2 regions of the Vibrio sp. QJM3NY_35 genome follow, and region 2 is predicted to be linked to the other one. Evidence: predicted binding sites of a transcription regulator. Region 2 holds the regulator's gene; the other holds the start of a gene.
What was found. The regulator PurR, encoded in region 2, represses purine synthesis genes. The targets are predictions, from matches to a motif close to TNANGNAAACGTTTNCNTNA.
Positions count from the first base shown of each region.

Region 1: the regulator PurR is predicted to act here: its motif matches at 2,185-2,204, upstream of purE (5-(carboxyamino)imidazole ribonucleotide mutase).

Region 1 is NZ_CM173507.1:3,342,437-3,350,849, reverse strand. It holds gene AC3CH3_RS15250 (DNA topoisomerase family protein) at 1-402, shown strand, start outside; gene AC3CH3_RS15245 (5-(carboxyamino)imidazole ribonucleotide synthase) at 493-1,623, opposite strand; gene purE (5-(carboxyamino)imidazole ribonucleotide mutase) at 1,629-2,114, opposite strand; gene tsaC (L-threonylcarbamoyladenylate synthase type 1 TsaC) at 2,310-2,867, shown strand; gene hemF (oxygen-dependent coproporphyrinogen oxidase) at 2,887-3,804, shown strand; gene aroE (shikimate dehydrogenase) at 3,879-4,709, shown strand; gene AC3CH3_RS15220 (DUF1488 family protein) at 4,727-4,996, shown strand; gene AC3CH3_RS15215 (gamma carbonic anhydrase family protein) at 4,993-5,538, opposite strand; rRNA gene AC3CH3_RS15210 (16S ribosomal RNA) at 6,112-7,666, shown strand; tRNA gene AC3CH3_RS15205 (tRNA-Glu) at 7,758-7,833, shown strand; tRNA gene AC3CH3_RS15200 (tRNA-Lys) at 7,836-7,911, shown strand; tRNA gene AC3CH3_RS15195 (tRNA-Val) at 7,944-8,019, shown strand.
Region 2 is NZ_CM173507.1:2,212,111-2,220,523, forward strand. It holds gene cmoM (tRNA uridine 5-oxyacetic acid(34) methyltransferase CmoM) at 1-430, opposite strand, end outside; gene elyC (envelope biogenesis factor ElyC) at 546-1,397, shown strand; gene torR (two-component system response regulator TorR) at 1,563-2,276, opposite strand; gene torD (molecular chaperone TorD) at 2,534-3,181, shown strand; gene purR (HTH-type transcriptional repressor PurR) at 3,497-4,501, shown strand; cyclic di-GMP riboswitch class I at 4,672-4,757, shown strand; gene AC3CH3_RS09935 (TfoX/Sxy family DNA transformation protein) at 4,885-5,475, shown strand; gene AC3CH3_RS09940 (TVP38/TMEM64 family protein) at 5,599-6,279, shown strand; gene AC3CH3_RS09945 (putative signal transducing protein) at 6,327-6,644, shown strand; gene AC3CH3_RS09950 (alpha/beta fold hydrolase) at 6,775-7,572, opposite strand; gene glgA (glycogen synthase GlgA) at 7,858-8,413, opposite strand, start outside.

The sequences.
Region 1 (8,413 bases), 1.1 Mb from region 2:
AACGATGGCCATGTGGTGAAAGAGCTGGGTGTACCGTGTCCTAAATGCCAAAATGAATTGGTACTAAGACAAGGTCGCTTTGGGATGTTCATTGGCTGTAGCAACTATCCAGAGTGTAATCACATCGAATCTTTGGACCAACCAAAAGAACAACCTGAAGAGCAGCCGCTGGTTGCATGCCCTGAGTGTGGTAGAGGCCATTTGGTTGAGCGTAAATCTCGCTATGGCAAAACCTTCTATGCCTGTGATAACTACCCTAAATGTAAGTTTGCTGTTAATCAGCCTCCTGTTATAGGCCGCTGTGAAGAGTGCTATTTTCCGCTGTTACTTGAGAAGAAAACAGCCAGTGGAACCAAAAAGCAATGCGCTGATCGCAAGTGTCATCACATTCAATCTCAGTAGTCATGCTAGTCACAGTAAGTGAATGGCCAGAAATAAAAAACGGCGCTCAATGAGCGCCGTTTCTACATCCATCAATAAGCCAATGCAGGCTTACTTCATCTGTTCAGCAAACTCATGCACAGCAGGGTAGGCTTGCTTATCAAGAATATCAGCCAATGAGCACAACGCTCTTTGCAGCTCTGCGTTGTAGTCAGCGCTCACGTTAATGTGGCCCATCTTACGACCTGCACGCTTCTCTTTGCCATACCAATGAACATGACAGCCACCTTGAGCCAGAATAGCCTCAGGTAGAGTATCTTCACCAAGAATGTTGATCATTGCGGTTGGACGAATCAGCTTAGTGCTGCCTAGTGGCATGCCACACACTGCGCGCAGGTGGTTCTCAAACTGACAAGTTTCAGCACCTTGTTGCGTCCAGTGGCCAGAGTTATGAACACGTGGTGCTATCTCGTTAACCAGCAGTGAACCTTGAACATCAAAGAACTCAAGTGCTAGTACGCCAACGTAATCTAAGCGTTCTGCAATTGCTGTGAACATGGTTTTCGCTTGCTCTTGCAGTTCAATGTCATCAATCGCTGTCGATAAGCTCAACACGCCGTCGGTGTGAACATTCTCAGCCAGTGGGTACACTTGAATCTCGCCATTGGTACCGCGAGCACCAACCAGTGATACTTCACGGTCGAATGGAACGAACTCTTCAGCCACAATGGCTTGATTGTCTGTAGCTGCAATGCACTCGGCTATTTCTGTCCAAGTCGCGTCAACATTGTCTAATGTCTTTAAGCGCCACTGGCCCTTACCATCGTAGCCGCCAAGGGTGCTCTTCAATACCATTGGTAAGCCAACGTGAGCGATCGCAGCGTTAAAGTCTTCGCGAGAGTTAATCACATAGTATTTAGCATTCTTCACGTTCGCTTCGTCTAACAGCGCTTTTTCAAGGCGACGGTCACCGCCAGCTTTGATTGCTTCAGTAGTCGGTAAGAATTTACCGCTGCGCTCACATACCTCAAGTACATCGTGAGGGATATGTTCGAACTCAGCAGTAATGACGTCCGCGCGCTCAATCGCATTTTCTAAGCCGTTGCCTAGAACCGCTTGCGTTAATGGGTGAACAATATTTTTGCTGCCAACATCAAAAGCAGAAATTTCAATATTCAGGGGCGCCCCAGCTAGGGACATCATGCGAGCAAGTTGGCCCGCGCCTAACACAAGAACATGCATGGGAATTAGTCCTCAGCAGGGTTTGGATTAGCCAGAACCGTTTCTGTTTGCTCAGAGCGGAACGCTTCTACTTTTGCCATCACTTCTTCATTGTGAGTACCAATGATTTGGGCTGCTAGGATACCAGCATTGGCAGCGCCAGCTTCACCGATAGCCAAAGTACCTACCGCAATGCCTTTTGGCATCTGTACGATAGAAAGCAGAGAATCCATGCCCTTGAGTGCTTTAGACTGAACAGGAACACCTAAAACAGGTACGCTTGTGAAAGCTGCAGCCATGCCCGGAAGATGCGCAGCACCGCCAGCACCAGCAATAATCACTTTAATACCGCGCTCTTTCGCACTGGTTGCGTAATCAGCAAGCAACTGAGGTGTGCGGTGAGCAGAAACCACTTTTGTTTCGTACGCCACGCCAAACTGATCCAACATTTCTGCAGCTAGCTTCATTGTTGGCCAATCAGATTTAGAACCCATGATAATACCGACAGTCATCTCAAACTCCTTCAGGTACGATTTAATTAGTGATTAGATATTTTGCGCGCATTATACGGGTAAAATTGCTTAAGGAAAACGTTTGCTTCAGTCTAAGTTGTTAATTGATACATTTTATAAACAAATAGCTTTAGTCACAGTGAATGATAATTTGTACACTTAGCGAGTTCGATAACAGAATTAATGAGGCAACCCTTGGATAACTTTCAACATACTTTGCAGGCATTACAACAAGGTGAAGTCATTGCTTACCCGACTGAAGGCGTTTTTGGGGTCGGTTGTGATCCCGATAATCCACAAGCCATTAAGAAATTGCTCGATTTAAAACAGCGGCCGATGGAGAAAGGGTTGATCCTAATTGCTGCGAGTTACGAGCAGTTGCTGCCCTATATTGATGAAAGCCAGTTGACGGAAGCGCAGTTAGCGACCGTAAAAGCAACATGGCCAGGTCCGGTAACTTGGATAATGCCAACCAGCAGTAAAGTAACTGACTGGGTCAGCGGCCAGTTTGATTCCATTGCAGTACGAGTGACTGATCACCCTTTAGTTCAAAGAATGTGTAATGAATTCGGTAAGCCGTTAACCTCTACCAGTGCCAACCTGACCGGAGAGCCGCCTTGCATGACGACTGAAGAAGTTCAGCAGCAACTTGGCCAATATCTAGTCTCTATTTTAGAAGGTCACACGGGTGGTCGCGAGAAACCAAGCGAAATTAGAGATGCAAAAACGTCGAAAATATTAAGACAGGGTTAAACCCTGCAAAGGAAGTAAGATGTCAGCAATTGATAAAGAAGCAGTAAAGCAGTTTTTACTGAGCCTACAAGATTCGATTTGCCAACAGCTTGAACAAGCTGATGGTGCAGCTCTTTTTGAAGAAGATGCATGGCAGCGTGAACCTGGCGAACGTCTTGGTGGCGGTGGTCGAACTCGCGTGATGACCAATGGTGCGGTATTTGAGCAAGGCGGTGTTAACTTTTCTCATGTCGCTGGTAAGGCTATGCCTGCCTCTGCAACTGCTCACCGTCCTGAATTAGCCGGACGTAAGTTTGAAGCTATGGGTGTCTCATTAGTTATCCACCCTAAAAACCCATACATCCCAACCTCACACGCGAACGTACGATTCTTTATTGCCGAAAAGGAAGGGGAAGATCCTATCTGGTGGTTCGGTGGTGGTTTTGATTTAACGCCATTCTATCCTGTCGATGAAGATTGCCAATCTTGGCATCAAACTGCTAAAGACCTGTGTGCACCATTTGGTGATTATGTTTACCAAGAACACAAAGAGTGGTGTGATAAGTACTTCTATCTACCTCACCGTGATGAAACACGTGGTGTTGGCGGTCTGTTCTTTGATGACTTAAACGAGTGGGGCTTTGAAAAGAGCTTCGCTTATATGCAGGCGGTCGGTGAAGGTTTTGCAGCCGCGTATTTACCAATTGTAGAACGACGCAAAGAGACACCTTATGGTGAACGTGAGCGTGACTTCCAGCTTTATCGTCGTGGTCGCTATGTTGAATTTAACTTAGTCTATGACCGTGGCACCCTATTTGGTCTACAAAGTGGTGGTCGCACAGAATCAATATTAATGTCGATGCCGCCATTGGCTCGTTGGGAATATCGCTACGAACCTCAAGCGGGTTCACCAGAAGCTCTGCTTTATAGCGACTACCTAAAGCCTCGAGTTTGGTAGTTCTTCCTTCCTTATAGGGATAGTGATAGGGTCATCTATATAGATGACCTTTTTTATTTCTGTTAGGTAAGGATATGACACAGCAAGTAGATCGTTATGCCGTTTTCGGTAACCCTATTGGGCAAAGCAAATCGCCATTCATTCACACATTATTTGCTCGCCAAACCAGCCAACAACTTACCTATACAGCATTACAGCCAGAGCATGGTGAATTTATCACTGCTGCGAAAGCCTTTTTCAGCGAAGGTGGTAGAGGATGTAATGTCACAGCACCTTTTAAAGAAGATGCGTATCAGTTTGCCAATCGCCTTACTGAGAGGGCTGAACTAGCCGGTGCCGTAAACACACTTAAGAAGCTCGATGACGGAGAAATCATTGGTGATAACACCGATGGTGAGGGTTTAGTTCAAGACCTTCTTCAACATCAAGTTATGCTAGAAGGGGCTCGCGTTCTTCTTCTTGGCGCTGGTGGCGCCGCTCGAGGAGTGATTCAACCTCTTCTCGACCAAAAGCCACAACAGTTGGTAGTCGCTAATCGAACCAGTTCAAAGGCTCAACTTCTGGCTGAGATGTTTTCTTCACATGGCAACATCAAAGGAATAGGGTTAAGCGATGTTAATGAAGGGTTTGATGTCATCATTAACTCGACCTCGTCTGGTCTAAGTGGTCAGCTTCCTGAAGTTTCTGAGATTATCTTCAATTCGAATAGTGCTGTTTATGACATGGTTTACGGATCTGGAACCACAGTATTTAATCAATGGGCATTAGATAACGGTGTTCACGCTGCTTATGATGGTTTGGGTATGTTGGTAGGGCAGGCTGCTGAGAGCTTTATGCTGTGGCGTGGTCTTCGCCCAGGAACAAAACAGATTTTAAGAGAATTACGCAAAAACCTAGAGATGTAACAAGGTATTTATAAAAAATGAATCAATCAATTCTATTTCCTGATATCCAAGATTGGGATGAAGAGAATCAATCAATCACCTTCCCAGCACAGCAGTCGGGCGCACTGATTGAGTGTGTTATGTCTATTGAAGAATTGTCTCGATTGGCAGGCAAAGATATAGAAGAAGGCGATCAAGCTTTAGTTATCTTTTCAGAGTTACGTTTCGATATTGAAGAGCTAGCTGAAGAGTTAATAGAAGAAGAGGAGTATGACTCCTCTAATCGGATTCAGATCAAAGCGCTTTAAACTGGAAGCACAGAGTCTAGATAGTCGTTTTTATTCTGAACATAGTTGTCAGCTGACTTCTGTAAAAAGGCACGCTCTTTATCGTTTAATGGGCGTGCTTGTTTTACTGGGCTTCCTACATAGAGATAACCGCTTTCAAGTACCTTGTTCGGTGGCACTAAGCTACCAGCACCAATCATCACTTCTTCTTTAATAATCACGCCATCAAGCACGATAGCTCCCATACCAACAAGTACACGATCTTCAATCGTGCAGCCATGCAGCATTACTTTATGTCCGATAGTGACATCATTACCTATTAGTAGAGGATAACCTTCAGGGTTGTCAGCACTCTTATGGGTGACGTGCAAAATGCTGCCGTCTTGGATATTCGTTCTATCTCCAATATGAATGTGGTTCACATCTCCTCGAGCTGCAACCAAAGGCCACACGCTAGAGTCGTCACCGATTTTGATATCACCAACCAGTACCGAACTTGTATCTATATAGACACCTTGTCCAATCTGAGGGGATATTCCTTTATAACTGCGCATTGAACTCATAAATCCTCCTTTATATAGGCACCTTAAGCCCTTAATTAAGGGGAATACTAGTGAAAATGGAGTGTTTTGAACAAAAAACGCTCGAACAATCAAAAAAGTAAGAAAAACTTCAAAAAGGGCTTGCCAGTGTGATCGAAATCTCTATAATGCGACCTCGTTGAAACGGGAAGGCTTCGTAAGAAACCAAAACGAATCAGCAGGTCAAATTAGCCAAGCTAAGCGCTTGAAAAAAGTTTTGAAAATAGTGGTTGACACTAAAACTTAAATCGCTAAAATGGCCGTCCGATTTGAGCGAAGCTCAAAAAGGAAAAGCTCTTTAACAATTTAAACCTATCAATCTGTGTGGGCACTCGTTGATGAATATCAAAACGTTATTACTTAGGTAATAGCAGTTACTTCGGTAACAAACTTGATTTCAATGAACTGAGTGACCAATACGTTTAACTACTTGTAGTTATTCGGCACAGTCAATTCATTACCATTCTGTTGGAATGGTAATAGCTTTAGAATTACATGTTCATGTTTACATGAATATTAGTTTTGAAGTCAGTATTCGTTGAGTCACAAAATCTTAAATTGAAGAGTTTGATCATGGCTCAGATTGAACGCTGGCGGCAGGCCTAACACATGCAAGTCGAGCGGAAACGACACTAACAATCCTTCGGGTGCGTTAATGGGCGTCGAGCGGCGGACGGGTGAGTAATGCCTAGGAAATTGCCTTGATGTGGGGGATAACCATTGGAAACGATGGCTAATACCGCATAATGCCTACGGGCCAAAGAGGGGGACCTTCGGGCCTCTCGCGTCAAGATATGCCTAGGTGGGATTAGCTAGTTGGTGAGGTAATGGCTCACCAAGGCTACGATCCCTAGCTGGTCTGAGAGGATGATCAGCCACACTGGAACTGAGACACGGTCCAGACTCCTACGGGAGGCAGCAGTGGGGAATATTGCACAATGGGCGAAAGCCTGATGCAGCCATGCCGCGTGTATGAAGAAGGCCTTCGGGTTGTAAAGTACTTTCAGTTGTGAGGAAGGGGGTAGCGTTAATAGCGCTATCTCTTGACGTTAGCAACAGAAGAAGCACCGGCTAACTCCGTGCCAGCAGCCGCGGTAATACGGAGGGTGCGAGCGTTAATCGGAATTACTGGGCGTAAAGCGCATGCAGGTGGTTCATTAAGTCAGATGTGAAAGCCCGGGGCTCAACCTCGGAACTGCATTTGAAACTGGTGAACTAGAGTGCTGTAGAGGGGGGTAGAATTTCAGGTGTAGCGGTGAAATGCGTAGAGATCTGAAGGAATACCAGTGGCGAAGGCGGCCCCCTGGACAGACACTGACACTCAGATGCGAAAGCGTGGGGAGCAAACAGGATTAGATACCCTGGTAGTCCACGCCGTAAACGATGTCTACTTGGAGGTTGTGGCCTTGAGCCGTGGCTTTCGGAGCTAACGCGTTAAGTAGACCGCCTGGGGAGTACGGTCGCAAGATTAAAACTCAAATGAATTGACGGGGGCCCGCACAAGCGGTGGAGCATGTGGTTTAATTCGATGCAACGCGAAGAACCTTACCTACTCTTGACATCCAGAGAATCCAGCGGAGACGCAGGAGTGCCTTCGGGAGCTCTGAGACAGGTGCTGCATGGCTGTCGTCAGCTCGTGTTGTGAAATGTTGGGTTAAGTCCCGCAACGAGCGCAACCCTTATCCTTGTTTGCCAGCGAGTAATGTCGGGAACTCCAGGGAGACTGCCGGTGATAAACCGGAGGAAGGTGGGGACGACGTCAAGTCATCATGGCCCTTACGAGTAGGGCTACACACGTGCTACAATGGCGCATACAGAGGGCAGCAAGCTAGCGATAGTGAGCGAATCCCAAAAAGTGCGTCGTAGTCCGGATTGGAGTCTGCAACTCGACTCCATGAAGTCGGAATCGCTAGTAATCGTGAATCAGAATGTCACGGTGAATACGTTCCCGGGCCTTGTACACACCGCCCGTCACACCATGGGAGTGGGCTGCAAAAGAAGTGGGTAGTTTAACCTTTCGGGGAGGACGCTCACCACTTTGTGGTTCATGACTGGGGTGAAGTCGTAACAAGGTAGCCCTAGGGGAACCTGGGGCTGGATCACCTCCTTATACGAAGATACTTACGATGAGTGTCCACACAGATTGATTAGGTTTAGAAAAGTAAAGAGACGAAGAACTCCCAAGTTCTTCAATATCCAGTGTCCCGTTCGTCTAGAGGCCTAGGACACCGCCCTTTCACGGCGGTAACAGGGGTTCGACTCCCCTACGGGATACCATTGGGTCGTTAGCTCAGTTGGTAGAGCAGTTGACTTTTAATCAATTGGTCGCAGGTTCGAATCCTGCACGACCCACCATTCTTTCTCCGCGAAGGAATTAAAACTATCGTGGGCGATTAGCTCAGTTGGGAGAGCACCTGCCTTACAAGCAGGGGGTCACTGGTTCGAGCCCGGTATCGCCCACCATTCTCTAAAAATTCTTGGTTATATTCATATCCAAACCACTTCTTTTGTCGTTGGTTGGTATGTTTGACCCTGAGAGTCTTTAGAAAATGTGAATTTTAGAACGCTGGTTCTTAAAGTCTCATGCTCTTTAACAATTTGGAAAGCTGACTGATTGATTACTTACGAGTAATTCAATCAAATTTAAAAGTTCTCAATGTTTATCTTTCATTAGATAAACACAACAAACACATTCAAGTGTCTTGTATTCGAATCAATGTTTACATTGATTCACAATTGAGTCCGGCAAACAGTCATCAAGAATTAACCCTTCTTGATGACAACCAAAAACCTTGGTTAGTTGCCATACGCTTATTTGTCTTCACTTTTTAAAGTGAAAGCAAATAGAAACCCTTTC
Region 2 (8,413 bases):
GGTTTACTTGCCCCAATAATAAATCAAGCGCCTCTTTAGGATTTGCTAGCCATTCCATTACGGCATGAAACATCACAAAATCGACTTTATCGTCGAGATGTTCTGCAACTTTTTGTACCGGAGAATGGATAAATCGATACTGCTCTAACAAACCCGCTTCGTTGATACTTTCTTCTGCAAGCTTAAGCATTTCAGAAGAGAGGTCGCACAGAGAAACCTTATGTCCAAGTGCGGCGATTTTCTGCGACATCTGTGCAAGACCACCTCCTGCATCAAGCACATGCAATGGCGAAGCTGATTGCTCAAATTTGCTCAAAGCTTGTTCTAAATCTTCCCATACGATGATCTGACGGATCTCTCCTTTGTCAGAGCCGTAAATATTTTTTGCAAATTTGTGGGCAATATCGTCGAAATTACGGTCTTCAGTCACGGCTACTTGAGTTATTATGTCCTATCGTGCCTGCTATTCTGTCACAGGAATTTCAGGAATAAAGAGGCGATGTCTCTTTTTACTACTAAGTGATGTTTTTTCGGACTATTCGGATATGTTTGAGCTGAAAAAAGTAGTGTCTTCGCTATTGATGCCACTGCCAGCAATGTTAATTCTCGCTTTTCTGGGTTTAGCCCTAGTGATGTTTACTACCAAAAGGAAGACGGGTTGTCTAATCACCCTTTCAGCCCTATGTGGTATTTTCCTAATCGCTTTCCAACCAGTTTCTAGTCAACTTTTAATGCCAATGGAAAGGCAACACACCGCATTTTTACCTGTCGATGAAACCGTCGATTACGTGATGGTTCTCGGAAGTGGTCACGTCGTAGACGACCAAATTCCACCGACATCAGAACTTAGCCGCACCGGCCTGATGCGTTTAAGTGAAGGGATTCGTATTCTACGTCTTTATCCTGGTGCAAAACTCATTTTGTCTGGCTATGGCGCAGGCACTGAAGTCAGTAACGCAAGAATGATGGCTAAAGTTGCATTAGCACTTGGCGTAGCAAAGCCAAACATCATTCTGCTTGAAACAGCAAAAGACACCTGGGAAGAAGCACGCCAAGCCGCTGCGTTCGTTAAGAATAAAAGAATGGTGTTGGTGACTTCAGCGAGCCATATGACTCGCGCACTGAACGAATTCAATGCTGCTGGAATGAAACCACTGCCGGCACCAACTAACTACCTTGCACAAGAAGGTATTGTTGAGCCTTGGAACAAGTACATGCCAAAAGCTCTTTACCTTGAGCAGACTGAGCGTTACTGGCACGAAACCATGGGATTGGTTTGGCAAAGCCTGCGTGATTGGCTAGATACAAGCAATGACATTGTTGAAGAGCCTGTTATTCCAGAAGCTTCCAGCTTAATTGAAGATGACGGTGACGTTTCTGCGGCTCAGCCTCAATAAGCCCATTGAATCTTTAAACTCATCTGAGCAGACAGAGTCGCCAAGTATTTGTAGATTCTCTGGTCGTTAACAGTAAAAGCTGAGTAATAAAAAAGCCGAGACATCAATGATGTCTCGGCTTTTTACGTTTAAATGTCGTTGTTAATTAATCACTCCCGAAGGAAATCAATCACCAGCGAACATGTAACCTTCACCGTGAACCGTCACAAAAATTTGTGGGTTCTTAGGATCGAACTCCATTTTTGCACGCATACGACGAATCAGCACGTCGATAGTACGGTCATTAGGCGCGTCCACTCGGTGACTGATCATATTCAGAATACGTTCGCGGCTTAATACTTGGTTAGGGTAAGAAGACAACGCCACTAGCAGTTCGTATTCTGCTTTGGTCAGTTTCACCGGTTCGCCGTTTTTGCTTAACGCACGACGAGGGATATCAAATGTCCACTCACCAAAACGAACCACAGACTCATCTGATGTTTCTTCTACAGCGCCCGCTGCTGTTTTACGAGCAGCAGAGATACGCCAAAGTAGGTTTTTAACTCGAACTAATAACTCGCGAAGTTCGAAGGGTTTAGTAACGTAATCGTCAGCGCCCATTTCAAGGCCAACGATCTTGTCGATGCTATCCGTGCGTCCAGTAACTAAAATAATTCCAATGTCTGATTGACTGCGTAATTCGCGAGTTAGCATCAATCCATCTTCGCCTGGTAAGTTGATGTCCAGCATAATGAGGTCAACGTTGTTTTCTTCTAACACGTTTCTCATTTGAGCGCCGCTTTCTGCTTCGCTCACTGTATAACCCTCGTTCTGGAAGTATCCAACCAGTTTACTGCGGGTTACCACATCATCTTCTACGACTAATACGTGATAGCTCATCTACACCACTTTTCTTATTTAATAGTTTCAGTGACTATTCTATTCATAACTAGTAACAATTCTAGTGGTACAGAAGATAAAAGCCAGAAACATGGATTTTTTTTGATACAAGACAATCTTAAACCTTGCTATTTATCGTCCATCGCAATTCAATATAGGTATTACTACTAACGAGTGACTTTGTGTTCGATAAGTATCACTGTTTAGTTAGCCTTCATACCCTAAGTATGACGAAAGATGATATTAGGATTATTTAAATGAAAGATACGAAAGCGTTCAACGAGCAAAGAGCAGAAATATACTGGTGGCTATCAAGCTTGTTCGCCAAAGAACTGACTCAAGAAGAACTCGATCACTACCACTCTGTTGAAATTCGTTCTTTCCTAACTGGTCTAGGCGAAAATGAAACACTAAAGCCAGCGATTGATAAGCTAGTGGATGCGCTTAACCGCCTACAAACACGTGAAGATGCTCAACTAGAATTGTCTGCAGACTTTTGCGATCTTTTCTTAAAAACAGATAAACACGGTGCTCTTCCTTACGCTTCTATGTATATCGGTGAAACTGGCCTTTTGAATGATAAGCCTGCAAAAGATATGGAAGAGATCATGGCTAAGCACAATTTAGTGGTGAACCAAGATCTAAAAGAGCCAGCAGACCACATTGCTATCGAACTCGATTTCCTTGGTAACTTGATCATTCGTTCAAACGAAACGGATATTGAAGAAGAGCTAGAGAATTCATTTGCCGTTCAACAGCAGTTTATCGAACAACAACTGCTGACTTGGGTACCAAAGTTCAACGTGAAATGTCATGACGTTGATGAATTCGGTTTCTACGCCTCCGTCTCATCTTTGCTACTCGCATTCTGTCAATTAGACACTCAATATTTAGCTGGTGAATAGCTTATTGGATGACTAGGTAAATAAATTCAGTAGAATGTGACAATTCACCCGGATTTCTGGGTGAATTTTATTGCGAGTAATTTCTAGTCAGTCTAAAATTGTGACCGCAAACGATAAAATATGAAACATTCACGAAATGCTATGCTTATTAAAGTTCAGAGCATTTCGGTGTTAAGACAAGCCGCTCAATAGCGGTTTTTTGTTTTTTAGCACTTTAGTACCCAAAGAGCCCTACAAATTTAAGCTCTTAGTTAGGTAGCTTAACGGCTACTTTATTCCGTACTTTGGGAAAGTAGCTTCTAATAGGATAAAACCATGGCCACTATAAAAGATGTCGCTCGCTTAGCCGGCGTATCAACAACAACCGTTTCTCACGTAATCAACAAAACTCGCTTTGTTGCAGAAGCAACTCAAGAAAAAGTAAACAAAGCCGTAGATGAACTGAACTATGCACCAAGTGCTGTCGCTCGTAGTTTGAAGTGTAATACAACACGCACCATCGGCATGCTAGTGACTCAATCAACTAACCTATTCTTCTCTGAAGTTATCGATGGTGTTGAGAGCTACTGCTACCGTCAAGGTTACACTTTGATCCTGTGTAATACGGGCGGTATCTATGAGAAGCAACGTGACTATATTCGAATGCTTGCAGAGAAACGTGTAGATGGCATCTTAGTTATGTGTTCTGACCTAACTGAAGAACTAAGAGAGATGTTAGACCGTCACGCTGACATCCCTAAAGTTATCATGGACTGGGGCCCAGAGAGCTCTCAGGCTGATAAGATCATCGATAACTCTGAAGAAGGTGGCTACCTAGCGACCAAATACCTTATTGAACGCGGTCACTCTAAGATTGCATGTTTAAGTGGCCACTTAGACAAAGCAGCATGTGTTGAACGTATTGCCGGTTACAAGCGCGCACTGAATGAAGCAAAGATTTCTGCTGATGAAAATATGATCATCGAAGGTAACTTCGAGTGTGATACGGCTGTTCTTGCTGCAGAACAAATCGTTGAGATGGAAGATCGTCCAACAGCGGTATTCTGCTTTAACGACACAATGGCACTCGGCTTAATGAGCCGCCTGCAAGAAAAAGGCATTCGCATTCCAGAAGATATCTCAGTGATCGGTTACGACAATATCGAACTGGCTGAATACTTCTCTCCGCCGCTAACGACCGTTCACCAACCAAAACGTCGTGTTGGTAAGAATGCATTCGAAATTCTATTAGAGCGCATCAAAGACAAAGACCACGAAAAACGCGTCTTCGAAATGCACCCTGAAATTGTTGAACGAAGCACAGTTAAAACGTTAAATTAATTGATAATTCGAGTTTAATTTCATCAAGCGCACCTTTAGGTGCGCTTTTTTTATCAGCAACTATAATGAACCCAGATGCACAACAGAAAGATCATTAATTGAAGCAATATCACATTTTGAAATATCAACTGTGAGCTTCATTCAACAAAAACTTTATTCTATTCAATCAGTCACGCACAGGGCAAACCACTCGAAAGAGTGAGACGCAAAGCTTCCGGCCTAAACCACTCGTTGGTATGGTAGCGGGGTTACCGATGGCAAAATGCAGTAACTACTAATAATTTGGTAATTTACGGCTTATTGACAATTTAATTGCAACATTTTGCTAATCTCTCGGACCTGCTTATTTGGTGGCGTAGTTCAAATACACCGAGATAAATAACATGGATAAACCGATACTAAAGGACTCGATGAAGTTATTTGAGTCCCTAGGAAAAATAAAATCACGCTCAATGTTTGGTGGCTTCGGTCTTTTTGCTGATGACACTATGTTTGCTCTGGTTGTAAATGACCAGTTGCACATACGCGCAGACAAAGGCACAACGAAACAATTCGAACAACAAGGGTTTCAACCGTACGTCTACAAAAAACGTGGTTTCCCTGTCGTTACTAAATATTTCGCTTTACCTGAAGGCCTCTGGCAAGACCAAGAGAAAATCTTGCAGCTTGCAACCACGTCTCTAGGTTTTGCTAAAGAAGAAAAAGCTGAGCAGTCTTCTGCTAAGCCGACCCGACTCAAAGATCTGCCTAATCTTCGACTCGCTACCGAGCGTATGTTGAAAAAGGCAGGGATCGATTCTGTAGAACGTTTATATGAATCTGGCTCTGTAAACGCATTTAACGCCATCAAAGAATCGCATGCGTCTTCTGTCAGTATTGAACTACTTTGGGCGCTAGAAGGTGCGATCAATGGTACACATTGGTCAGTTATACCGCAGCAGCGTCGTGAAGAGCTTATCAATCGCGTCAATTAACATTGTATCTACATAACTAAGCCGCATTTTTTGCGGCTTTTTTTATATCTGCTGAAAGTTAATCTAAGCTTTACCTGTCTATCTATACTATCGATATGCATTGAAAATTTAGAGGAAGTATCAATGAGTAAGAAAATGATATTGGGTATTATATTGGTAGTAACCATCGTCTTGTTAGGCGTCAATTTTGGTCAATACCTCACGCTTGAAAATGCTAAGGCCCAACAAGCCGTTTTAAATGACTATATTGACAGCAACTTTATTGCTGCTGCCGCTATCTATTTTGTTGCGTATGTAATGATCACTGCTTTCTCAATTCCTGGCGCCGCTGTTGTTACCCTGCTTGGAGCTGCTCTATTTGGCTTCTGGAATAGCTTGCTGCTGGTATCTTTCGCGAGTGCGATCGGTGCGACTTTAGCCTTCTTAAGTAGCCGTTACCTATTGCGTGACTGGATTCAAACCAAGTTTGGTGACAAATTGGCGACAATTAACAAGGGGGTTGAAAAAGACGGCGCGTTTTACCTATTTTCTCTGCGTCTGATCCCTGTATTCCCATTTTTCCTTATTAACCTATTGATGGGTCTAACACCGATGTCAGTGAGTCGTTACTACATTACGAGTCAAATCGGGATGTTACCGGGGACGGCGGTTTTCTTGAATGCTGGTACTCAGCTCGCAGAAATTGATTCACTTTCGGGCATCGTCTCCCCTTCAGTACTATTGTCATTTGCGTTATTGGGGATATTCCCAATAGTTGCTAAATGGTTGATGGGTAAGTTTCGCTCAGCGCCCGTAGCTGAATAATTTATAATAGCTAAATAACACAGATAGCCGAATAAGGTTCTATTTCAATGAAAATCTTCAGTGCATCGAATCCGACAGAAGCTCATATCATCTGTGGATTATTAGAAAGCGAGAATATTGCCTGTGAAGTTCGTGGTGAGGGATTGTTCGGATTGAAGGGGGAAATCCCATTTACGGAAGAAACTGACCCTTACGTGTGGTTATATGAGCCAGAATTGGCCAGTGAAGCTCGCATGCTCGTCAATGACTACCAAAAGCAGCAAGATTCGATCATCTATGAAGAGTGGCGTTGTGGTGAGTGTCATGAAGTCAACGAAGCGCAATTCGGCTCTTGTTGGCAGTGCGGTGCTGCTTCACCCGAATAGCAGAGTTTCAGTGACCTTATAAGACAATTAGGCCGATACCTCCTCCAAATAAAAACGGGAAGCTAAAATTAGCTTCCCGTTTTTATTTCAATTCGATTCCATCATCATCTTTGATTTCGCGTTTAGAAAATCACTGAATTTGTTTTTGAATAAACGCAATCGAACGCTGATTAAACTCTTCAGGGTTTTCCACGTTACATACGTGCCCACAATTCGGAATCTCCACTAGCTCGCTCGACTCATGCGCTGCAACCATTTCTTTTACAGGCTTAATAAACATGTAGTCACGTTCACCCATCAAATAAAGAGTCGGTATTGGTAGCTCTCTATCTTTAAAATATTTCATCAAGGGGTTTACATCAGCCGTGAGGATAAACCAGCGTTTAAATTCTTTCTGGCACAGTTTTTTTGCTTCGCGGATAAAAAGATGACGAGACTCTTTTTGGCTTTTTTGTGGCATCACAACATAAGCAAAAAGGCTGTATAACCACATGTAAGGAATGATGTGCTTGCTGAGGTTACCCAACTTGATTAAGACTTGAGAGCGAGTGTTTAGCTTAGTGACAGCACCACCCAGTACCATTGAACGTACACGGCCAGCCGCGAGCTCTGCAACGTTACGCACAATAATCGTGCCCAAAGACATGCCGACGAAATGTGCAGAACGGATCTTAAGATGGTCTAACACTTTAAGAATATCAAGCGTCACCGATTTAAACGTATAGCGATTCGAAATCAGCCCTTTAAGTATATTGTCTGATTTACCGTGCCCTCTCAGATCAATGAGAAGTAAGTTGAAATGCTGTTTATACGCTTTGATCTGCTTGAACCAGATGGAGGAACTGCCTCCTGCGCCATGCACAAATACAACCCACTCATCGCTCGTAGGGTGAGTAAATGTTTTATGAAATAGTAAACTCTCAGACATACCTATCGCTTTAATTATTGGAATGGAGCTATGCCTCATCACGAGGCGATGACTAAGGATATCACGCTATTAAGAACTTTAAGTGATAATAGTGTCAAACCTATCATTAGTCATGTGAATACCTACCTCACCTTTTCTACCTGACTAAAATGAGTTTGCAAGCTTTGTCTTCGTAAACGTGATGTGCTCTGACCAGGAAACAAAAAGGCACTCTACAATTAGAGCGCCTTCATTTATTGCGAGCGGTTGTCGCTCGCCAGCTAATTTTAAAACTAAGTCAACAAGTTAAAATGCTGAATGGTACATAGCTAGGTATTCTTTAGCCGCATCTTCCCAACTAAAATCTTGCTGCATCGCATAAAGCTGAACACGCTTAATTTCAGATGGGTTTTGTGCGTAAAGCAGTAATGAACGATGTAACACAGCCAATAACGCTTGCGGTGTTGGCTCTTCAAAAGCAAACCCAGTCGCGACTTCAGGATCCTCATCGTAATCATTCACACTGTCTTTTAAACCTCCCACAGAACGAACAATCGGCAAAGTACCGTAAGCCATGCTGTAGATTTGGTTTAAGCCACACGGTTCGAACTCCGAAGGCATTAAGAAGAAATCAGAGCCCGCTTCAACCAAGTGCGCAAGTTCATTATTGTACGCTTCCACGAACGAGAACTTATCTGAGTGAAGGGCTGATAGCTCTTTCAATTGACTCGCCAAAACCGGATCGCCAGTACCGACAATCACGATCTGAAGATCATTTTTCAAAAACTGTTCAATGATAGGCAGTAAGTAATGAACACCTTTTTGATTCGTCAAGCGACAAACCATGCCATAAACCGCGCAA